2 regions of the Pseudaeromonas sharmana genome follow, and region 2 is predicted to be linked to the other one. Evidence: riboswitches for the same ligand, from Rfam matches in the RefSeq annotation. Region 2 holds a riboswitch; the other holds the start of a gene.
What was found. Region 2 has a riboswitch for cyclic di-GMP ahead of ACFOSS_RS08355 (sigma-54-dependent transcriptional regulator). Riboswitches for the same ligand answer to the same signal wherever they lie in the genome.
Positions count from the first base shown of each region.

Region 1: linked by a shared signal. The riboswitch ahead of ACFOSS_RS07165 (immunoglobulin-like domain-containing protein) and the one ahead of ACFOSS_RS08355 (sigma-54-dependent transcriptional regulator) in region 2 are both predicted to bind cyclic di-GMP.

Region 1 is NZ_JBHSAF010000006.1:148,545-160,241, forward strand. It holds gene ACFOSS_RS07155 (glycoside hydrolase family 19 protein) at 1-1,411, shown strand, start outside; partial or broken gene ACFOSS_RS07160 (IS5/IS1182 family transposase) at 1,585-1,738, shown strand; cyclic di-GMP riboswitch class I at 2,255-2,352, shown strand; gene ACFOSS_RS07165 (immunoglobulin-like domain-containing protein) at 2,400-4,592, shown strand; gene ACFOSS_RS07170 (helix-turn-helix transcriptional regulator) at 4,895-5,632, shown strand; gene ACFOSS_RS07175 (RidA family protein) at 5,697-6,143, shown strand; gene ACFOSS_RS07180 (pyridoxal-phosphate dependent enzyme) at 6,127-7,044, shown strand; gene ACFOSS_RS07185 (SDR family oxidoreductase) at 7,211-8,068, opposite strand; gene ACFOSS_RS07190 (LysR family transcriptional regulator) at 8,187-9,113, shown strand; gene cspE (transcription antiterminator/RNA stability regulator CspE) at 9,776-9,985, opposite strand; gene gpmA (2,3-diphosphoglycerate-dependent phosphoglycerate mutase) at 10,396-11,148, shown strand; gene ACFOSS_RS07205 (diguanylate cyclase domain-containing protein) at 11,401-11,697, shown strand, end outside.
Region 2 is NZ_JBHSAF010000007.1:130,732-142,428, forward strand. It holds gene flgCL (lateral flagellar basal body rod protein FlgCL) at 1-228, opposite strand, end outside; gene flgB (flagellar basal body rod protein FlgB) at 231-617, opposite strand; gene flgA (flagellar basal body P-ring formation chaperone FlgA) at 709-1,452, shown strand; gene flgM (flagellar biosynthesis anti-sigma factor FlgM) at 1,534-1,809, shown strand; gene ACFOSS_RS08320 (flagellar protein FlgN) at 1,814-2,254, shown strand; gene ACFOSS_RS08325 (flagellar FliJ family protein) at 2,501-2,905, opposite strand; gene ACFOSS_RS08330 (FliI/YscN family ATPase) at 2,921-4,252, opposite strand; gene ACFOSS_RS08335 (FliH/SctL family protein) at 4,245-4,928, opposite strand; gene ACFOSS_RS08340 (FliG C-terminal domain-containing protein) at 4,958-5,986, opposite strand; gene fliF (flagellar basal-body MS-ring/collar protein FliF) at 5,973-7,673, opposite strand; gene ACFOSS_RS08350 (flagellar hook-basal body complex protein FliE) at 7,749-8,078, opposite strand; gene ACFOSS_RS08355 (sigma-54-dependent transcriptional regulator) at 8,102-9,481, opposite strand; cyclic di-GMP riboswitch class I at 9,645-9,738, opposite strand; cyclic di-GMP riboswitch class I at 9,871-9,962, opposite strand; gene flhA (flagellar biosynthesis protein FlhA) at 10,148-11,697, opposite strand, start outside.

The sequences.
Region 1 (11,697 bases), on a different contig from region 2:
TCGCGGCCTGTTACAAGCGGTGGCCAAGTTCCCTGCCCTCTGCGGCAGTTACAGCGACGGTCGCGACACCGAGTCCATCTGCCGTAAGACCCTGGCCACCATGTTCGCCCACTTCGCCCAGGAGACTGGCGGCCACGAGAGCTGGCGGCCAGAAGCAGAGTGGCGTCAAGCGCTGGTTCACGTGCGCGAGATGGGCTGGAGTGAGACCATGCGCGGCGGCTATAACGGTGAGTGCAACCCGAACGTATGGCAGGGCCAGACCTGGCCATGCGGCACCTTCGACAATGGCGAGTTCAAGAGCTACTTTGGCCGCGGCGCCAAGCAACTGTCGTACAACTACAACTATGGCCCCTTCTCCGAAGCCATGTATGGCTCAGTGCGCCCCCTGCTTGATCACCCGGAGTTGGTGGCCGATACCTGGCTGAATCTCGCCAGCGCAATCTTCTTCTACGTCTATCCGCAACCACCCAAGCCCTCCATGCTGCACGTCATCGACGGCACTTGGCAGCCAAATGAGCATGACCGCCAGAACGGTCTGCTACCAGGCTTTGGCGTGACCACCCAGATCATCAACGGTGGGGTGGAGTGTGGCGGCACCAATGAGCACGCCCAGTCTCAGAACCGCATCAATTACTACCGCGAGTTCGCCAACTACCTTGAGGTGCCGGTGCCGGCAGACGAGGTACTCGGCTGTAAAGGGATGAAATACTTCGACGAAGCGGGTGCCGGTGCCTTGCCGGTCTACTGGGAGCAGGACTGGAGCTATGTGGCGGGCAACCCCAACGGTGGCAAGAGCTATGCGTGCAAGTTGGTAGGCTACCAAACCCGCTTCAGCGCCTTTAAGGAAGGGGATTACAGCCGCTGCGTCCAGCACTTCTACCCTGAGGTGGAGGTCACCGACGACGAGGGAACCAACAGTGGCGAGCTCAACCAGCCGCCAGTCGCCCATATAACGGGTCCTAACCAAGCGGCTGGTGGCGCCAGTGTGAGCCTCTCAGGCCAGAACTCGACCGATCCCGAGGGCAAGGCGCTGCACTATGCCTGGACGCTGCCGGCTGGTGTCTCCGCCTCCACCCTGGATCAGGCGACCATCGCGCTGGTACTGGCCAAGCCGACCAACGACACCGAGTTGCAGATCGGTCTACAGGTGACCGACGAGGGGGGCCTCTCCCATAGCACCACCCACATCCTGCTGGTCAAGGGCGAGGGTAGCGGCGATACGACGCCTCCTGCCGGTGACTATCCAGCCTATAAGGCGGGCAACGCCTACAAGGCTGGGGATAGGGTAAGTAATGCTGGCGATAGCTACGAGTGCAAGCCACACCCCTACACCGGCTGGTGCTCCGGTGCAGCCTGGGCTTATGAACCCGGCAAGGGCACAGCCTGGAGCGATGCCTGGATCAAGCTGTGAACGCAGTGAATAAATGACCACCATTTCCATACAATTCATATAATTATGCCAATTCAGACACTGGCTTAGGCCAGTGTCTGAATTTTTCTGGTAGAGGTGGCTTAGGGACGGTTCGAACAAGTCTCTGATATGAGATCATATTTGTCATCTGGAGCCATGAATCAGGTGGCAACATGAGTCATCAGCTCACCTTCGCCGACAGTGAATTCAGCAGTAAGCGCCCTGAGACCCGAAAAGCGATTTTCCTCTCCCTCATGGGGCATAATTCTGCCATGGCAGGATATGACCGCTGCCATTGAGCCGTTTTATCCCAAGGCCAGTAATGGTCATGACAACGACATATAGATTTCAGCCCCTCGGCCTTGCTCTGCACAATAAACAACCAGCGAGACCAGAGTTGAAAATCCGCGTGTCCTTGGTTCGATTCCGAGTCCGGGCACCATACAGCACAAGGCCTTGCAGCAATGCAGGGCCTTTTTGCTATGTGCGTCTGGTCGAAATCTGGCAGCTTCCGGTCGACTTTGAGCGCTGGACTGAGTCTCCACATGTTCGGGGCTCCATCACATTTGCCAACCCAGATCAAATAACAAACAATTGTGATATGAATCAATATTTTAAATACTGAAAGTTAATAACTGTAACGGAATATTAGAGACCACTGTTACATAAGCGACGCATCAGATTTGTTATTTTCAGACTGAGAATCACCGAGAGTAAATACCCCAAAAATGACATTGATGTGGCGCAGGGGATCTTCTGCGCCGCATGACACGGCAGCTGTTTCTATGCACAGGATGTGTCATATGTCGACAGCTTCACCACTGTGCTGGTTTCGTCTGGCTCAGGAGTGAAAGGCAACATGGTGCGAAAGGCCATGACGCAAAGCTACCGGCCTGTTGGTTATTTCTAGCGGAATGACCTATGGCAGCGGGGCTACCTCTGACCATTCATGACGGATGGTCACCTATAAATCAGAAACGGAGAAACAATGCACAACTTCAAACTGTCCCTGCTGGGTTGTCTGCTTGGCATCACCAGCCCGCTGTTGCACGCCGCAACGACCACCCAGAGCATGATCAACCCACAATCAGGCGTCGTGGTCGGTTATTGGCATAACTGGTGCAACGGTGGTGGTTACAAAGGCGGTACAGCTCCCTGCGTCAATCTCGAACAGATCAATCCTCAGTACAATGTCGTTAACGTCTCCTTTATGAAGGTGTACGGCAATGAGGTATTACCGACGTTCAAGCTGGATCCGGGTATTGGTCTGAGCGAGAGTCAATTCATCGCTCAGATTGCCACGTTGAACAGTCAAGGACGCTCGGTACTCTTGGCACTGGGCGGTGCCGAGGCTCATATTGAACTGCATAAAGGTCAGGAGCAGGCCTTTGCCGATGAGATCATCCGACTGGTTGAGTTGTACGGCTTTGATGGTCTGGATATCGACCTCGAGCAAACCGCAATTACAGCGGCAGACAACCAGACTGTGATTCCGGCTGCCTTACGTCTCGTCAAGGACCACTATCGAGCCCAGGGCAAAAACTTCCTGATCACCATGGCCCCCGAATTTCCATATCTGACCAGCAATGGCTTATACACACCGTACTTGCGCGCACTGGAAGGGTACTACGACTGGATAAACCCGCAATTTTACAATCAGGGCGGCGATGGTATCTGGGTCGATGGCATTGGCTGGATAGCACAGAACAACGACACGCTCAAAGGCGACTTTATCTACTACATCGCCGACTCGCTGGTGAACGGCACCCGAGGTTTCTACAAGATCCCGTCAGACAAACTGGTATTTGGTATTCCGACCAACAATGATGCCGCAGCGACCGGTTATGTAAAAAATCCGCAGGATCTGTTCTCTGCTTTCAACAGACTGAAGGCACAGAGTCAGCCGCTGCGGGGAGTCATGACATGGTCTATCAACTGGGACATGGGGCGCGATGCGGCCGGGACCAGTTATGGGGAGTCATTCATCAAGAGTTACGGCCCCTTCATTCATGGACAGCAAATCACACCGCCTACCACAGATGGCAAACCGGTGTTTGCTGGTCTTGCCGACGTGCGTATCAAGCAAGGAACTGCCTTTGACCCTTTGTCAGGAGTAACAGCCTATGACAACGAAGATGGCGATCTGACTGCCAGTATCTCTGTCTCGGGCAGTGTGAATAACCAGCAAATCGGTCTCTATCCATTGACCTATGCCGTGGTGGATAGCGATGGCCATGTGACCGAGCAGTTACGCAGTGCTGAGGTCTATAGCATGACACCGGTGTTCAGCGGGATTTCTGACACAACCATCACTGTTGGCACGACCTTCGATGCGTTAGCCGGCATTACAGCCAAGGATGATGAAGATGGTGATTTGACCAGCCAGATCCAGGTTGTCGGTAGCGTTGATAGCCAGACTGTCGGCAGTTACACCTTGAGTTACCAGGTGATTGACAGTGCCGGTCAGCAGGTGACCCAAACTCGCAAAGTGACGGTACGCGAGGCTGGTGCTGTTTGCGATAACGTGTGGCAAGCCAAGCAGGTTTACGTTGGCGGTGATGTGGTGAACTACAACGGCAAACGCTGGCAAGCCGGTTGGTGGACCCAGGGTGAAGAGCCTGGCACCTCAGGACAATGGGGCGTCTGGCGTCAGCAGGGAGACAGCGACTGTGGCGGTGCGGTACAACCACCGGTCACTGGCGGCAGTGACTTTACCATCGGTGATATTGGCAGCAGCTATGTCGTGGCAAACGGACAGGTCAGCATCGATTTAACGGTTACGACCATGAACGCCGTACAAATCACTGCCCGCTTGCAACAAGGCAGCTCCGTTTTTGGCAGCGTTAGTGCACTGGTTGATGGAACCAGTCCATTGCAACTGGTCGCCAATGGGGTAAGCGCTGGCAATTACGAGCTGGTGATCACCGGGCTGGCCTCTGGGCAGGCACAGGTTGATCACAGTGTGGCAGTTACACTCACGGCTAGTAGTAGTGACTCGGGCAGTGGTAATTATCCCGCCTACGCGGCAAGCACCGCCTACAAGGCGGGTGATCGTGTCAGCAACGGCGGTACCAACTATGAGTGCAAGCCTTGGCCGTATACGGCCTGGTGTGGTGGAACCAGCACTTTCTATGCCCCTGGTACCGGCAGCGCCTGGAGCGATGCCTGGATCAAGCTATAAACCACGCGACACACGCAGGGATTAGATCATAAACCTTTTAGTTACAAGGAGTTAATTCCAAAACCTGCATGGTATAAGGATTTAATTACGAGGGAGGCATGATGCCTCCCTTTTTGCTATGCGCGTCGGGTCGAAATCTGGCAGGTTCTTATCAGCCAAATCCGCTCGACCTCGCTTCGCCTTCACCGTTCTTTCCCAGATCAATTACAACAAAATAAACACTTTGTTGATAATTCAACTTATTGTTGATAGTTTACCTTTATTCCGCCAGCGAGGTCCACCCATCAGCCGAGTCTTGTCACATGCCCAACACCCCTCCCCTGCCCGATACCGAACGTCTTGCCCTGAATGCCGAGCGGCAGCTGGTGTTCACTGTCTTGACCAGCGTGGTAAAGACCGTCGGCAGCATCGTCGGCAAGAATACCGAAGTGGTCTTACACGATCTGACCAACCCGGCTCACTCGGTGGTTGCGATCGCCAATGGTCATATCACGGGGCGCGTGGTCGGCAGCCCGGTGCTGGCAGGCCCCGGCCAGGATCTGGGCTTCAATGCTGTGGTCCAGACCCCGGAGCAAACCGCCAGCCCGGAGCCCGTGGTGCTGGAACATTATCAGACCCGACTTGCCTCGGGGGCGGTACTGCACAGCGCAACGGCTATCTATCGGGACAGTAGCGGCACCCCCTTTGCCGGGTTTTGCATCAATGCGGATCTCAGTGGTCTGCACGCGGCACGCGCCTGTCTCGATCAGCTGCTCGGCACCAGCAGCGTCACCGAGGTCAAGAGCATCGAGCAGCCGGATATGGAGTTACTGATGACCGAGATAATCCAGTCCGCACTCAACACCACCGCCTCCAGCAATCGCGCCATGAAGAAGCAAGCAAAGCTCGAAGCCGTACGCCAGATGCACGAACGTGGCATGTTCATCGTCAAAGGCGGGATTGAAAAGGCCGCCGCCGCCCTCGGCGTCAGCCGTTACACCATTTACAACTATCTGGATGAGATCAAGTCCATGCCGCCCACTCAGACGGCAGAGCGGTAATGACTGCGCTCGGCAGAGAACACCTTGATCACCGCCCCAGTAACCCAGCATGAGCCACAGCCGCATGAATCAGCCCATAACGAGTCCACTCAACACAAGCCACGCGATTGTCCGCTACCCGACTGAATTGCCCTTCCCGTTTGCCAAAGCGGTCGCGGCCAATGGTTTTTTGTTTCTCTCGGGCCAGGTTGCGATGGATGACAGTGGCAGCCCGCAGCATGGGGATGTCCCCACCCAGACCCGCCTGATCCTGAACAATCTGCAACGAACGCTGATCGCCTGCGGCGGAGCCTGGGAACAGGTGGTGAAAGTCACGGTCTGGCTTTCGGATATGGCCCATTTCGCCGCATTCAATCAGGAATATCAACGCCATTTCCCGGCAGGATTTCCGGCTCGCTCTGTGGTCAGTTGCCAGCTGGCGTTTGGACTGGACGTCGAGATTGAGCTGCAAGCCTGTACCCATCAATCATCCCCATCACCCCGGAGCCATGCCGATGCCTCTGCACATTGAAACCCCATATGTTGAATCTCGTGCCTTGAGTGAGCGCAGCGGACGCGCCATCTGGCTGAAATTCGAGTCCGCACAACCCTCCGGCTCCTTCAAGCTGCGCGGTATCGGCCATGCCTGCGAGACCTATTATGCGCGGGGTGCCCAGCGCTTTATTTCGTCCTCCGGCGGCAATGCAGGGCTTGCCGTGGCGTACGCCGGACGGCAACTGGACGTCCCGGTGATCGTGGTGGTGCCTGAAACCACTCCGGCGCGCGCCAGGGAGTTATTGCGCTTGGAGCAGGCCGCAGTGATCGTGCACGGCGCCTCCTGGCAGGAAGCCAATGCCTATGCCCAATCGCTACTGGCTGCGGGCGACGCGTTCCTGCATCCCTTTGATGATCCGCTGTTATGGCAGGGGCATGCCTCCATGATCGATGAAATGGCGCGTCACGGTCATAAACCCGATGCGATTGTGCTCTCGGTAGGCGGTGGCGGCTTACTCTGTGGGGTGGTAGAGGGCTTGCAGCGTAACGGCTGGCAAGATATCCCCGTGCTCGCCGTCGAGACCGAGGGCACCGCCTCGCTGCATGCCGCCCTACAGGCCGGTCATCCGGTGGAGCTGGCCGCGGTGCACGGTGTGGCCACCTCGTTGGGCGCACGACGGGTCTGTGATCAGGCGCTGACCTGGGCTCATTCCCATCCGATCCACGCCCTGCGGGTGTCGGATCCGGCGGCTCTGGGGGCTTGTGAACAGTTCCTTGCCGATCATCGTGTGCTGGTTGAGCCCGCCTGTGGAGCGGCCCTGTCGGTGGTGTACGATGGGCATCCCGTGCTGAATGCCTATTCGAAACTGGCCATCATCATCTGTGGCGGCGCCACCACCACGATCGATCAGATCCGCCAGTGGGCTGCGGCCTGTTAGCCGGTCGCTCCCGGTAGGCCCTCGCGGGCCCAGCGTCAGATGCCGAGTCCCGCCCCCTACAGCACAAGGCCCTGCAGCAATGCAGGGCCTTTGGGCTATGCGCGTCTGGTCGAAATCTGGCAGCATCTGGTCGGGCACACAGACGCGATGCATGGTCACAGGGTCGTTACTTAACCAGCGATACCATTTCCTCGGCAAATGCCCGGAATGTTCTGGCCGGGCGGCCCAAGACCGTTTCAACATCGTCAGTCACCTCGTCGTAGTGCCCTTCGGCAAACCAGTCGAGGATCTCGGCCAGTCGCTCTGCCAACCAGGTATCCATGCCGGCGGCGAGCATCGCCTGCTCCGCGACCGACCTGGAGACAGCCACATAGCGTATGCTTTTCCCCGCCAATTCGGAGAGGATCGCCGCCTGTTCGCTAAACGTCAGAGCTTCCGGACCTGACAGCTGGTAAGTCTTGTTGTCATGGCCGGGCTCGGTGAGTGCCGCGACCGCCACGGCAGCAACATCGCGGATGTCGACCACGCTCTGCCTGGCCTCACGCAACGGCAGGAAAAACTGCCCGGTGGCCTTGATCGATTCAACGCTGGCAAACAGATTTTGATAGAAGGAGTTAGGCTGCAGCAGCGTATAGGTCAGCCCGGAGGACAGCACCAGCCTGTCGGTTTGGGCATGGGTGCGAATGATCTCCGAGCCTGCCGTCTCGGCCGCCCCCATGCCGGATAACTTGACCAAGTGCGATGCGCCGCTGCGCTTCATCGCCTCGAGCACATTGCTGACCCATTGCCGGTTGTCCGGATGCGCCGCCATCGCCAGATAGACCGACGAAACGCCCTGCATGGCCTGCACCAGGCTGGCAACATCATAAAAATCACCCACACGGATCTGTGCAGGCGCCAGACCCAGCCGGCTCGCCGACTGCAGATTGCGCACCATGGCCAGGAACGAAGCACCTTTTGCCTGCAGTTGCTTTACCACTTCCGCGCCGGTATTACCGGTTGCCCCGAGAACAAGAATTGTCATAGCCCCACCTCTGTTTGTGTCCTTGTCTGGATACCTGGTGCTGACTATAGTTCATCCCATTGAGGCAATTAATCGCCATTAATGCATTTCATTATCCCAAATATGAGACAATCGCCACATGCATGAATTGAGTGGATTGCCGCTGTTTGCCAAGATCGTCGAGCTGAACAGTTTTGCTGAGGCCGCCCGTCAACTACAACTACCGGCGACCACCCTGAGCCGGAAGATTCAGCAACTGGAATCGGAACTAGGCGGCAAGTTACTCAATCGCACGACTCGCTCCCTCTCTCTGACCGAATTGGGCGAGCGGGTGTTACCAAAGGCATTGTTAATCCAGCAAACCGTGAAGGAGCTACAGGAAGAAGCCGAGCATATCTCGACCCAACCGACAGGCAAGTTGCACATCGCCGCGCCACGGGCCTTCAGTGTCAATATTCTCGCACCTTTGCTCAGTCAGTTCAGACAACAACACCCCGGTATCCGAATTGAACTGGATGCCAGCAACCGGTTCCAGGATCTGACCAAAGGCAGCCTCGACTTTGTATTCCGCATCGGTGAACTCGCGGACTCTTCACTGATCGCCCTGCCGCTGACACAGGTTGACTATGAGCTGGTCGCCAGCCCGCAGCTGTTGGCTCATCACGCAGATCCGCAAGGCCCCGCCCATCCAAGGGATCTGCAGCACTACCCAAGCATCCGCAACCATGTCGATGGTTTTATTCTGCCGTGGCATTTGCACAAGCAAGGTGAGGTGTATCAGCACCAGTCAGAGCCGGACCTGCTATCCGATGACTTGCAAGTGTCACTGATGTACGCACTCGACGGGGTCGGCATCGCCTATCTGCCCTATTCTCTGGTGTATCGACCGTTACAGGACGGCAGGCTGGTCACGTTGCTGGATGAGTGGCAACGCCATCATCCGACGGCCTACCTGATTTACCCGGACCGGGCCTATCTGCCACAAAAATCCAAGCTGTTTCTGCAGTTCATCAAGGCGCAACTCCCCCATTTCCAGCAGCGGTTAACCAAACCCGGACACAGATAGCGTCGGCAGCAACGGTCAGGATGCCTGAGAATGCTCGCCGCCGTCACAGCAAGACGTCAGGGACGCAGTGGCAGATTCACGTTGAACAGCCCGAACCGAGCTGGAGTGTGAGCCGCCAGTATTGATGAACGCCGGTTGCCACGGATTGAGCGTGTCAGACGATGGACGTCATGGTCGGGAGGTGCCCCATGGCGCGCAGGGCCAGTTTGCTCCGCCTTAACGCTTGCCATTCGTGGCAAGCTCATCGACCACGATGACGGAGTGACAACGCGGCAACAGGGTCACTATCCGCCCGATCAGGCAGCGTTCAATTCACGGCAGGAGATTGTCAAAACAGCGCAGGCGAATAACGGAAAGGAAAAGCAGCGAATGGGGAAATTAACCAGCGATCATCTCGGAGAAACGGCGAGCCTGACAACCATCGGGGTAGCGGCTATTTAACCAATTTTGCATGCCTTCAGTGGATAATAATCCGCTGATCTTTTGCCAAGTAACACGTTTTTTATTATTTGCGCTCGGACATGGGGTATAACAAATCCAGCGCTCGCTATCGGATGAAATATGTCTGGATACACAGAGTTCCTGTGTCAAATTTAAAAGCATAGAGATTCCTTGCATTATTATTGAGGGCCGGGACAGGCGTCGCCTATCCCGGCAATCCGTTAGAGAACGGATACGTTGGCCGCCTGCGGGCCCTTGGCGCCCTGCTCGACGGAGAAGGAGACACGGTCACCTTCGTTCAATGAGCGATAGCCGTCGCCAGTGATGGCGCGGAAGTGAACAAATACATCGGCACCGCCATTTTCTTGAGAAATGAAACCGAAGCCTTTTTCAGAGTTGAACCATTTAACGGTGCCAGTAGTTTTGGACATGTTTAAACCTACGAAATAAATATTAACATCACACAAGGTGATTATTTTGAAATAACAGGTGGGAGAACTCGAAACAATTTGTCACAGAGGGTGACTGAATTGATAGGGAGGGGCTACTACTTGTTACACTAACTTCATCAGAAGTGGTGCCAAGATACGTGGATTATTTATCGATCACAAGCACTATTTGCAAAATTGATTTTTACTCCCGCTAACCTGCCGATTTATATCGTTTTTTATTTCTTGCTGCCGAATACCGCCCCCGCCTCCGCAACAAGGCTCAGACTTTAGCCCGGGAACCAGGAGCAGGCCGTCGCCGAAGACCAGCGCCTCCTGGCCACCCGCGTCATGGACGCTTGCCAAACCGACCGACAGATGATAACTATTATCAACAAATGGAGGGTAACATCATGTCTGTCAAGAAACTGGTATTGATTCGCCACGGCGAAAGCATCTGGAATCAGGAAAATCGCTTCACTGGTTGGACCGACGTGCCACTGTCGGCAAAAGGCGTGCAAGAGGCCCATGCCGCCGGCCAACTACTGAAAGCCGAAGGTTTCCAGTTTGATTATGCCTACACCTCTGTCCTCAAACGCGCCATTTCCACGCTGTGGGCCGTGCTGGAAGAGACCGACCTGCAGTGGATACCGGTGGAAAAGGACTGGCGCCTGAACGAACGTCACTATGGCGCCTTGCAAGGGCTGAACAAGGCAGAAACCGCCGAGAAGTTCGGCGATGAGCAGGTAAAATTGTGGCGCCGCGGTTTTGCCATCACCCCACCGGCCCTGACGCCGGAGGATCCCCGGTTCCCAGGTCACGACAGCCGTTATGCCACGGTCCCAGCCTCACAATTACCCGCCACTGAAAGCCTGGCGATTACCATAGAGCGCGTCATTCCCTATTGGCTGGAAACCATACGCCCACGCGTCGAATCCGGAGAAAAGGTGATCATCGCCGCCCACGGCAACTCCTTGCGCGCACTGGTAAAGTACCTGGATGACATCAGTGAGGAAGCGATTCTGGAGCTGAATATTCCTACCGGGGTACCACTGGTATATGAGTTTGATGACCAGATGAAACCGGTTCGTCACTATTATTTGGGCAATGCCGATGAAATTGCAGCCAAGGCTGCCGCCGTCGCCAATCAGGGCAAGGCGAAATAACGCATTCGCTTTGCCGAGGCTGTATCAATAATGGCGCCGCATGGCGCCTTTATTATGTCTCTTGCCTGCGCGTCACAGGAAATAAAGACTCACACCACAGCACGGCTAATACGCTGCGCTGCTGTATTGACTGTTTTTTATACTCCATAGGCAAGCCGCTCAGTTTGTATATATGGTTAACAGAGGAGTTAGCAGGATGAAGCAGGCTCTTGAGAGCCTTAATTCGCCCCTTGAGCGATGGCGTTGACAATCATGTCCACAAGCGAATCCGAATTACTGCCCACCCGCGAACAGCTGCTGGAAATTATCCGGCTGCAAACCAATATTGCCCAGCTGGGGCTGGATTTGGGCGGCGTCATGGCGCTGGTCGTCGACCGCACCTTGACATTGACCGCAGCCGATGGCGCCGTGATTGAACTCGCCGAAAACAATTACATGGTCTATCGCGCTGCAGCCGGAATTGCAGCCAGGCAATTGGGGTTGCGACTGCCGATGGAGGCCAGCTTGTCCGGACAAAGCGTGCGCTCCGGGCAGATGATGATCTGTCAT
Region 2 (11,697 bases):
GTCCGACTGGGTGACACCGGCGATCTGTACCTGGGCCGATGCCATGCCATCGGCCTCCTGTACCCGCTGGTACAGGGTGGCAAACACCGGCTTGATGGCACGAAACGCGGTCTCTTCGCTGCCGGAGACGCTGTCGGCGTTCGCCAGATTCGAGGCGACGGTGTCCAGCCGGACGGTCTGGGCGCGCATCGCGCTGCCGGCGATGTCATAAATACGGTTGAAAGCCATGATCAGCGTCCTTCAATGGCCTTGGCGAGGCCGGAAATTTTCAGGTTGAGAAACGTCAGGCTGGTCTGGAAATCCATGGCGTTATTGCCGAATTTCGCCTGCTCGACCCCCAGTTCAGCCGTGTTGCCATCGGCCGCCGTCTGGTAGGGGACGCGGTACGCCGGCGACGCCAGCGCCTGGTTCAGGCCAGCACCGAGATCGCTGCCGCTTTGTCCCTGCTCGACACGGCGCGCGACATCGGCGAGGATCTGCTGGTAGTCGACATCGCGAGCCAGATAGCCCGGGGTCTCGACGTTGGCCAGGTTACCGGCGATGATCTGGGCGCGCTCGGCACGCAGTTGCAAGGCGTAAGGGTGAACACCCAGGGCCTTGTCAAAATTGAGGGACATAACGGACTCTCCTGTTATCCAACGGGAATGTCAGCTTTATAAACAAGAGTCATGCCAACAATTGAATCCTTATTTATCAGCTAGTTACACTATGTCCCGCCCCCTGCTTCCGCCGGAGCGGGAAATACACCTTCCGCATCGGAAACGGGCTGTCGTCGCACTGCTGCTGATGATGGTGAGCGGCAGCCTGTGGGCCGGAGAGCTGGAAGCCGAACTGACCCGGGTGGCAACGGCCCGACTGGATGAGTACCTGGCCGCCCGGCAGTGGCCGGCGGGCAGTCGTCAGCTGCATGTCTGGCTGCCGGACGGCGCGGCCCACCTGCCGCCCTGCCAGCAACCGGTCACGACGGTGCCGCTGAGCAGCGGCGGACAACCCTGGGGCCGCCAGCTCTACCGCCTGAGCTGCAGCCAACCGGCCTGGGGGCTGCAGGGACGGGTCGATCTGGCGCTGACGCTGCCGGTGCTGTTCACCAAGCGCGACCTGCCACGCGGACACACGCTGGGGCTTGAGGATCTGGACGCCAAGGAGACCGATGTCACCCGCCTGTACCGTGACATCGCCGTGCGCCCGGAAGAGGTGATCGGCCGCCAGACGCTGCGCCGCATCCGTGTTGGCCAGCTGCTCTCCGCCGGCCAGTTGCAGGCGGCACTATGGGTGCGCAAAGGTGATATCGTGGTGATGCGTGCCGGGGAAACCGGCTTTGCCGCCACCATGAAGGGCGAAGCGCTGGAAGCCGGTGGCCCGGGCGACAGCGTCAAGGTACGCAACCTCAGCTCTGGCAAGGTGATCCAGACCTGGGTGGTCGAACGCGGTATCGTCGAGACCCGCTACTGAAAAAAATTGCCGCCTGATTCAAGTTTCTTTTCCGCCCGGTCGCTTGATTGGGGATAGCAGAGCGTTTTGGAGTCGAAAAAGATGAAAATTACCCGCACCGATTTCAGTCCCCTGACCCCGCGTCAGCAGAGTGAGCCGGCCGCCGTCACCCCGCAGAGCCGCCCCGCCGTCAGCCAGAGCCAGACCGTGTTCAGCGGCACTGTGCGTGAGCTGGAAGCGGTGCGCGCCGGGTTGGCACAGACCAGTGAGGTCGACATGGACAAGGTGAGTGCACTGCGTCAGGCGATTGCCGATGGCCAGCTGCCGCTGGATCTGGATGCGCTGAGCGCCGCCATCGTCGATCTGCACCGGTCCTGAGTCGATGACCGCTACCTCGACACGCGATCAGATCAAACTGCTGCTACAAGAGCTCAAGCAGGACGTTCAGGATTACCGCCGTCTGCAGCTGATGCTGCTGGAACAGCGCGACCTGTTGATCAGTCACGACAGTCAGGGACTGCAACAGCTGCAGGAGCGCCAGCACCTGCTGATGGAGACCCTCAGCGAGCGCGCCCGCCAACGCGTCGCCCGGTTGCGCCAGCTGGGATTGAGCGCCGACGATCAGGGCATGCAACGGCTGTTGTCGCGCCTGCCGGAACCCTTGCGCCATCAGGCCAATGCCAGCTGGCACACCCTGCACCAGCTACTGCAACAGTGCCAGACCCAGAACGATATCAATGGCCGACTGTTAGCCAGCCAGGTGGAACTGGTGCGCAAGCTGCTGCAACCGCAAGACAGCTATCCGCAACCGTTGGGTAATTAATGACCTGTCAACGATGACAGGTGGCAAGAAATAAGTTCCCGTCGCAGCCAACCGGTTATTCCACACCATGCCAGCACAGGGCGTAAATAGTATTCCACAGTGCAAGCCATTTCGATAAAAACATTATTTATCAAAAGGTTAATTATTATTAACCCACTTTGCGTGATATTTTGAATAATGCTATTTTCCGGATGGAATAATTTAAAATCACCGCTAACGCCGCGTCAGCGAATTATCGTGGTCGCCTCAACGCCGCCGCGGGCGCTGCGCCAATTCATCCAGCACTTTCTGTTCCGCCTGCAACTGGCGTTGCTGCGCTTCCTGCTCGCGGCGTGACAACAGCTGCTCCAGCCCTTTGACCCGCCCAAACTGACTGCGCAACAAGGCCTCGTGGCGCTGCAGATCGCTGTGCGCCAACGCCAGCTGTTGCTGTTGATGGGCTTGCAGGCGTCGCAGCTGCTGCTGCATGCCGCTGCGATTTTGCCAGGCTAGCGGCGTGGTGACGCCGGCGGGCATCGCCAGCGCCGAACTCAGCTGTTGCAGCCGCTCCAACCGCTGTTGTTCGCGCTGCCACTGCTCACGTAGCTGGCCGCGTTCCTGGCCAAGCTGCTCCAGCGTCTGTTGTTGCAGTTCAAGATAGGGCTTGAGCACCGCGACCTCCGCTTATCACGCCAGCACCCGCGCCAGCTGGTTGGCACTGTCCTCCAGCGAGGCGGCGTCATGCAGTCCTTGCTGCAGATAGTGTTCAATCTGCGGATAACGCTGCACGGCGTCGTCCATACCCGGATCGGCACCCGGCTGATAACCGCCCAGCGGCAGCAATTCGCGCACCTGCTGGTAACGTCCCCACAGCTGACGCAACCGCGTCGCCTGCTGTAACCAGGCCGCTGGCACCACCTGCGGCATCACGCGGCTGACCGAGGCGCCAATATCGATGGCCGGATAATGGCCCTGCTCGGCCAGACGCCGGGTCAACACCACGTGACCGTCGAGGATGGCGCGCGCGGCGTCGGCCACCGGATCCTGCTGGTCATCGCCCTCGGCGAGAACCGTATAGAAGGCCGTCAACGAACCGGAGGCGTGCTGGCCATTGCCAGCCCGCTCTACCAGCTGGGTCAACATGCTGAACACTGACGGCGGATAGCCGCGGGTGGCCGGCGGCTCCCCGACCGCCAGTGCAATTTCGCGCTGGGCCTGGGCATAGCGGGTCAGTGAATCCATCAGCAGCAGCACATCCAGCCCCTGCTCGCGGAAATACTCCGCCAAGCGGTGACACAGCTGGGCGGCTCGCAGCCGCAACAACGGCGACTGATCGGCCGGCGCGGCCACCACTATGGCCCGCTGACGCCCCTCAGGACCCAGCGCATGTTCGATAAACTCGCGCACTTCGCGTCCGCGCTCACCGATCAGGCCGACGATCACCACCTGGGCCCGGGTATTGCGCGTCATCATGCCCAGCAGCATGCTTTTACCGACCCCGGAGCCGGCAAACAGCCCGAGCCGCTGTCCCTTGCCCGGCGTCAGCAGGCCGTTGATGGCGCGCACGCCGACATCCAAGGGGGTGGTCACAGGTTGACGCGTTAACGGATTAGGGGGCGACTGGAACCAGGGCACCCAATCGCCGGCCTCCGGCAGCGGCAAGCCATCCAGCGGTTGCAGCAGGCCGTCGACCACCCGTCCCAGCAGGTGATGGCCGATGCGGATCTGCTCATCGCTGGGCAGGGCTTCGACCCGGGCGCCAGGATACAGGCCACTCATGGGTTGCAGTGGCATCAGGTAACAGAGTTCGCGGTTGAAACCAACCACTTCAGCCGACAGGGTCTGGCCATCGGCGGCATAAACCCGACAACGCTGTCCCAGCGCCAGCGGACAGCCGACCACCTCCAGCGTCAGTCCGGTCACCCGCACCAGGCGCCCGAAACGGCGCGGTGGTGGTACCGGTGTGGCCGCCAGTTGCTGGCGCGCCCGCTGCAGACGCTGCAACAACGCATCACTCATGTTCTGCGTCCGCCGTCATCGTCTGCAGTACCGGTTGTAACAGGCCATCCAGCCGCTCGCCGAGCCGCGACTCGACCACGCCGTGGCACGCCTCGACGCGGCACTCGCCGACTTCCAGCGCCGGATCGACGCGCAGCGGCCAGCCGGCACACTCCGTAATCGACAGCGCCGCCAGCTGGGCGGCATCGCTGGCACTGATAAACAGCGCTATCTCCTCGGCCGCGGCCGGCAACTGGGCAAGCGCCTCCTCGACCAGAGCGGTAATCTGCTGCGGCTGCAGGGCCAGTTCGCGCAACAACACCTGCTGCGCCAGCTCCTGCACCAGCGCCGCCAGTTGTTGTTGCTGTGCCGCCTGCTGCTGGTGCAGCCACGCATCCAACGCCTGCTGTAGCCCCTGCAGGGGCTGCAACGCGCTATCGATACGCTCACGCGCCTGCTGCAGGCCCGCCTGCTGGCCTGCGGTCAACCCTTCGGCATAGCCCTGCTCATAGCCGAGGCGCTGGCCCTGCTCGCGGCCTTGCTGTTCACCCTGCTGGCGGCCTGCCGCCACGCCCTCGGCAAACCCCTGCTCAAACCCTTGCTGCTCATCTCGCGCAGCGAGCGGTTGTCGCGGGCCGCCCAATGTCGGGAAACGGTAGGCATAGACGCGCGCTGGCATCCGGGACGTCTCACTCATGATCCACTCCTGCTGCCTTCAGGCTGCCCTCAGCTCAGTACCGGCTCTTCGAATAACTGGTATTCGATCTCGCCCTGCTCGACCAGCTCGCGTACCAGCTGCATGATTTCGTTGCGGGCATCGGCTACCTTGCGCACCGAGACCGAGCCCTGGCTCTGGATCTGCGCCTCGAGCGCCTGCGCCATCCGTTTCGGCATCGCATTGAGCACCGCCTTGCGCAGGCTGACCTCGGCCCCCTTGAGGGCAATCGCCAGCAGATCCCCCGGGATCTCCTGGGTCAGGGTCTGCAGTGTCTCGTCGCTTTGACGCTTCAGCGTGTCGAAATCGAACATGTTCTTCTCGATCTCCACCGCCATCTGTTTGTCATGCAGACGCAGCAGATCCAGCATCTGGGCCCGATCACCCTGATAACGGTTCAGGATATCTGCGACCTGGCGCACGCCATCGATGCGGGTACCGGCCTGCTCGGCCACATACGACAGGCAGCGATCCAGGGTGCCGCGCAGCTCCTCCAGCACCAGCTCACTGACCTCTCTGAGGTTGGCGACCCGCAACAGCAGTTCATCATGCTGCTCCGCCGGCAGCACATCCAGCACAGCCGAGGCGGTATCCGGGGGCAAGAAGGCGAGCAACACCGCCTGCATCTGCGGGTGTTCATGGCGGAAGAAACGAGCCAGCACCTCTGGCGGAACCCACTGCAGGCGCTCCAGATCCTGGCTCATGACATCGCCATAAATGGAATCCAGCAGACTGCGCGACAGCTTCTCGCCCAGCGCCAGATCCAGGGTTCGCTCGAGGTAATCACGAGAGGCACCGCTGATACCGCTCTGTTGTCGGTACTGGCTGAAGAATTGCTGCAACGTCCATTTCGCTTCCGGCGAGCTGACGCCCGGCAAGCGAGCCATACAGGTGGTCAGCTTCTGCACCTCATCCCGGCTCAATCGCTTGAGCACCCGGGCTGCGGCATCCGGCCCCATGCTCAGCAACAGGATCGCCGCCTTCTCCAGCGGTTCGATCTGGATGTCGACAGCGGACTGATTGAAATTAATGTCGCTCATTGCCACTCACCCATAGCTTGATCACATCGGCCACGCGGGCCGTCTCCTTGTCCGCCAACAGCTGCAGATGTTTGAGCTGGACCTCGAGATCCGAGCCTGGCTCCGGCAGCATCTCCAGTTCAAAGCCATCATAGGCGACACCACCGTCATCACCACGGGCGGCGGTCGCCAGCGGCACCTTGCTGACCTGGGGCTCGCCGAGCAGAGCATCCTCACGCCGGCGCAAGCCAGGTTCAGCGTCGGCCAGGGCCAGCGCGACAGCGGGTTCGTCGTCAGCTGCGGTGTGCGGCGGATGCTGTCGTACCAGTTGCTTGACCAGGGGGCGTACGCCGAGCAGCAGCAAGGCCAATCCCAGCAGTCCGCCCACCAGATAACGCAGCGAATTCTGCCATACCGGCTCACGCCACCATTCGCTCTCCGGTGGTGTCAGCGGTGCCATCACCGCCGGATTGAAATCAAAGCTATTGAGGCTGAACTGATCGCCGCGCGAGGCATCAAAGCCCACGGCGCGCTGCACCATCTGCTGGATCTGATCCAGCTGGGCCTGACTCCAGCCCCCTTTCGGTGCCAGCTGATTGTTCAACAGCACAGCGACACTCAGCTGTTGCAGGCGCCCTTGCTGAAAGCGGGTATGCACCACGGAGCGGCTGTTTTCATACTGACGATTGAACTCGTTACGCTCGGTACGGGTGTCGTTGCTCTTGGCTGCGGTGGTGGCGTTGCCATCGTTAGCCGCCGTAGTGTTCTCGGCCGGTTTCTTGACCGGTGGCTGGTTCGATAGCGAACCGGGAATACCCAGCGCCAGGTTGTCGACTGTCTTGTCCGCCTTGCCGCTCTCGCTGCGCATCACCCCCTTGGGATCGATCTCTTCGCGCGTCTCCTCGACGGTGTTGAAGTCGATGTCAGCAGCCACCTGTACCCGGTAGTTTCCCGCGCCCAGCAGCGGATAGAGCATGTCGCTGGCGCGCTGCTTGATGTACTCCTCCTGCTTGCGCACGTACTCCATCTGCTGCACCGACAACTTGCCGAAGCCGCCTTTATCGCCCAGCTCGCTGCTGAGCAACTGGCCGGCCTGATCGACGATGGAGACCGATTCCGGCTTCATGCCGGTGATGCTGCCGGCTACCAGGTTGGCAATCGCCTCAACCTGTCCGACCTCCAGAGTGCGACCCGGTTGCAGATCCAGTACCACGGAGGCGGTGGGCTTTTCCTCTTCACGACCGACAAACAGGGTCCGTTTCGGGATCGCCAGATGGACACGCGCACTGCGTACCGCATCCAGCGCTATGATGGAGCGAGCCAGTTCGCCCTCCAAGGCATGGCGATAGCGGGCCGTTTCCATGAACTCGCTGGTGCCAAGCCCGGACATCCCGTTCAGCCCCTCGAGCCCAGCCGGCAACGCCGCGCGAACCCCGCGTGCAGCCAGGGCCATGCGCACCTGCGCCAACTGACCTTCCGGCACCAGCACCTGGCCGCTGGAGGAGTCGAGACGGAATGGCACCTGCTCTTTCTCCAGCAACTCGAGAATGTTGGCGGTATCGTACATCTCCTGCTTGCCATACAAGGGCACATAGTTCTGGCTCGCCGTCCACAGGATCACCACTATGATTGTCGCCACCAGGGCGGCCATCAGCGCGATCACCAACAGGGAACGGTTATCCCGGGACATGCGTCGCCAGTTGCGCAACCAATCTGTGGTCCGCTCACGCAGGGAGGGGGACGGCAGAGCTACTGCCGGTGCCACATCACTCATCTCTCATCCTCACAGCGGCAGGCGCATGATATCGTCCAGACCGGACATCAGCTTGTTGCGCACCTGCATCAGGGTGGCAAAACTCAGACCCGCCTTCTGGCTGGCGACCATGGCACCGACCAGATCATCGCTCTGACCACTGTCCACCGCCGCCATCATCTGCGACGCGACGTTCTGTTGCTGATTGATGCTGCGAATCGTGTGCTGCATCGTCGTGGCGAAGGAGTCATCAGCATCGCTGGCCCGCGCAATGGCCGGTGCACCGGACTCAGCCAGCTGCTGCAGCCCCTGCATCCGAGCCAGCATGGCGTTCTGAGTCGTGATGGCATCAATTTTCATATTTGTCTCCGGAGTGCAAGCCGTCAGGCCCGAATCATCTGGTCAATATCCATACCCTGCTCGCGCATCGCGGCCAGCTTGTAACGCAAGGCACGCGTCGTCAGGCCGAGGGCTTCTGCTGTACGGGTGCGATGGCCATCGAAATGGCGCAGTGTCTCCAGCACATACTGGAACTCCGCCTGCCGGCGGCTAGCCGCCAAGCCCTCACCGAAGGCCGGCAAGGCGTCACATTGCGTACCGCGTGAACCCGATGACGGCAACATCAGATCGGCGGGTTGCAGATGCAGTCCGCGGGCGAGAATCAAGGCCCGCTGGATCACGTTCTCCAGTTCGCGCACATTCCCCGGCCAGTCATGCTGCAACAACAGACGTAGCGCTTCGGCCGTCAACTGAAAACCGGGGCGGCAGGCATGTTTGGCGATGAAGTAATTCGCCAGCGGCAGTATGTCGTCACGACGCTCGCGCAGACTCGGCCAGCTCAGCGGCAACACATCCAGCCGGTAAAACAGATCTTCACGGAACACGCCCTGGGCAACACACTCGCGCAGATCGCGGTTGGTCGCGGCAATGATGCGCACATCCAGAAGGATCTTCTGATTGCTGCCCAGCCGCTCCACTTCACGCTCTTGCAACACCCGCAACAGCTTGGACTGTAACAGCAGCGGCAATTCGGAAATCTCGTCCAGCAGCAGGGTGCCGCCCTGCGCCAACTCGAACTTACCCGCTTGCGCCGTTACCGCACCGGTAAAGGCCCCTTTGTTGTAACCAAACAAGATGGCTTCGAGCATGCTTTCGGGGATCGCCGCACAGTTGATGGCCACAAAGGGCCCTTCGGCACGGGGAGAGACATCGTGGATGAAGCGGGCCAACCGCTCCTTGCCAGTCCCGGATTCACCGCCGATGAGAATCGACGCTGAAGTCTGGGCGGCGCGGCGCGCCAGTTGCAGCACCTGGCGACTGGCATGGGAAACGGCCACCAGGTCCGGGACGGCCTCACTGACTCCGAGCGCATGTTGCAGGCAAGCACTCAGTTGCTGGGTATCGAACGGTTTGCGCAGGTAGTCGATGGCCCCCGCCTGCATGGCTTCCGCGGCCTCCCGCCCCTGTGTTGCCGAAACCATGGCGATCACCAGCATATCGGCTCGACGTTGTTGCAGGCGGGTAATAAAGGTCGCCAGCGGCATATCCGGCAGACTGGCATCGACCAACAGCAGTCGTGGCGCATCGCGGCTGACGGCAGCCAAGGCCTGATTGGCACTGGCACACGGCATCACATCGAAACCGTGCATCGCCAGTTCCCGCGTATCAAGATAACGCGCCGGATCCACAATCAATAATGGCAACCGCCCTGCGGCTACCATGGGAATATCTGCCCGCGGGGCAGTAAGTACACTCAACGTCACGACTGACTTCCTTTCGAAAAAACTGCCTGTTCCGATTGAAATCCAGCCAAATGCAGTCCACAGAGTACAAAGACTCCGACATCGCGGTAAAAGCAAGACTCGCCAGGTGGCAACGCTCCCGCCATCTGGGATGCATGGTCCGAACCATGCGTCTCACACCTGCCTTGGCAACCCCGCTGTCATGGTCATCCGCTGAGATGACGTTAGACCGGAAGCTTTGCGTCCTGCCCTTTCGGAACAGTTTGCCGTTTCATGCAGAGATGGACGCCATCTCGTCATGGCCATATCGGGCGACAGCAACATCCAATATGGATAAAACAGATCGGGAGGAAGGGAAATACAACAAATAAAGAATGGAAACACAGTGTGGCATGTCAACAGTCCGTTGCCATGGCAGCCCCGCTATCGTCATCACCCTTGGGTGATCCCAGACCGGAGGCTTTGCGTCCCGCCCTTTCGGTGCAGTTTGCCTTCATCCTGACAATCCCAGAACAACCGCCATTGGCTGCTCATATTTGCTTCCTGGTAACAGGAAGTCGGGATTCCGGACTGATAATATCGCTTCCGAATGAAAAGACAATCACAAAAACAAACAATAACTTATTAATATTCACCGAATTTTACACTTTGCCGCTTTCGCATACTGGTTATTCCTCGCCGGCAGGATCATCCCAAGGTCCCGATGACCTCAATCTGCAACTGCTCCGGGATCTCGTTGTAAGAGACCACTTTCAGGCCACGCGCAAAACTGCGGGCATAACGACTCAGCAGCGGGCGCAACTGCGGCATGACGACCAGCACCGGCGGATGGCCCAGATGCTGCAGCTGATCGCGGACCTGAGGCATCATTTGCTGCAGCTGGCCCAGCAGGTTGGGATCGACCGGGAAGCCATCCAGCTGCACCTTGCCCTGTTGCTGCGCTTGATTCAGCGCGGTCAGCAGCGTCTGTTCCAGACGGTCCTCCAGGGTGAAGGTGGCTAACAAAGTGCGCTCACCAATGATCTGGCGCATCAAAGCGCGCTTCAGCGCGCAGCGTACATCGGAGGCGAGCAAGATCGGATCCTTGGTCAGCTCACTGCTGTCCAGCAAGGTGGTGGCAATCACCCGGATATCCTGCAGGCTGACCTGATCCCGGAGCAGTTGCCGATAAACGCGCAACTGCTGGATCGGTGTCAACGCCGTATTCAGCTCCTCCGCCAGCTTGGCCGAGATCGAGGCCAGATGCCCAGAAAGACGGCCCACCTCCTCATGCCCGAACAGCTCATCCAGATGCTCGCGCATCAGTTTTGAGCTATGGGTGGCAATCACGGTTGCCGCATCGACCACTGAATAGCCGAGATTCAAGGCGCGGGCCTTGTGCTCTGGTGCTATCCAGACCGCATCCAGCCCATAAGCGGGGTCCCGGGTCAGTTCACCGTCGATCTGGCCGTAGGTCTGGCCATTGTCGATCGCCAGCAGTCGCTGACTGTCTACCTGGCCACCGCCGACCGGCACGCCCGCCAGCTTGATCTGGTACTGATCGGGTGCCAGATGCAGGTTGTCACGGATACGCACCTCCGGCAGCAGAAATCCCATCTGCTCGGAGAGCGTCTTGCGCACCCCGCGGACACGCTGTAACAATTCAGCCCCCTTCGCCGCCTCAGCCAGCACCACCAGCCGGTAGCCCAACTCAATCGCCAGCAAATCCAGATGGGGCAGATCCTGCCACTCCAGCTGTGCGGCCGGCTCCTCGCGCTGACGTGCCAACGCCTCGATAGCGACCAGAGGCGCCTCGTCAATGACACGCCGCTGCAGACGCCAGCCGACATACGCCAGGACTGCGGCAAAACTGAGGAAGGCCAGCATCGGCATGCCAGGCACCAGCCCCAGCACCAGCATGACGCCGGCAGCCGTAAAGATGACACGAGGCGAGGCCAGCAGCTGACGCCCCACCTGATCCGACATCTCCCCTTCATCGTTGATGCGGGTCACTATGATGGCGGCCGCAGTCGACATCAGCAGGGAAGGTATCTGGGCTACCAGGCCATCACCGATGGTCAGCAGCGCATACCGCTGGAAGGCCTCGCCGACCGCCATTGCATGCTGAAAAATACCGATGGCCAGGCCACCCACCAGATTGATCACCAGTACCAGCATGCCGGCGATGGCATCGCCGCGAACGAACTTCGACGCTCCGTCCATGGCGCCATAGAAGTCGGCTTCCCGTGCGACCTCCT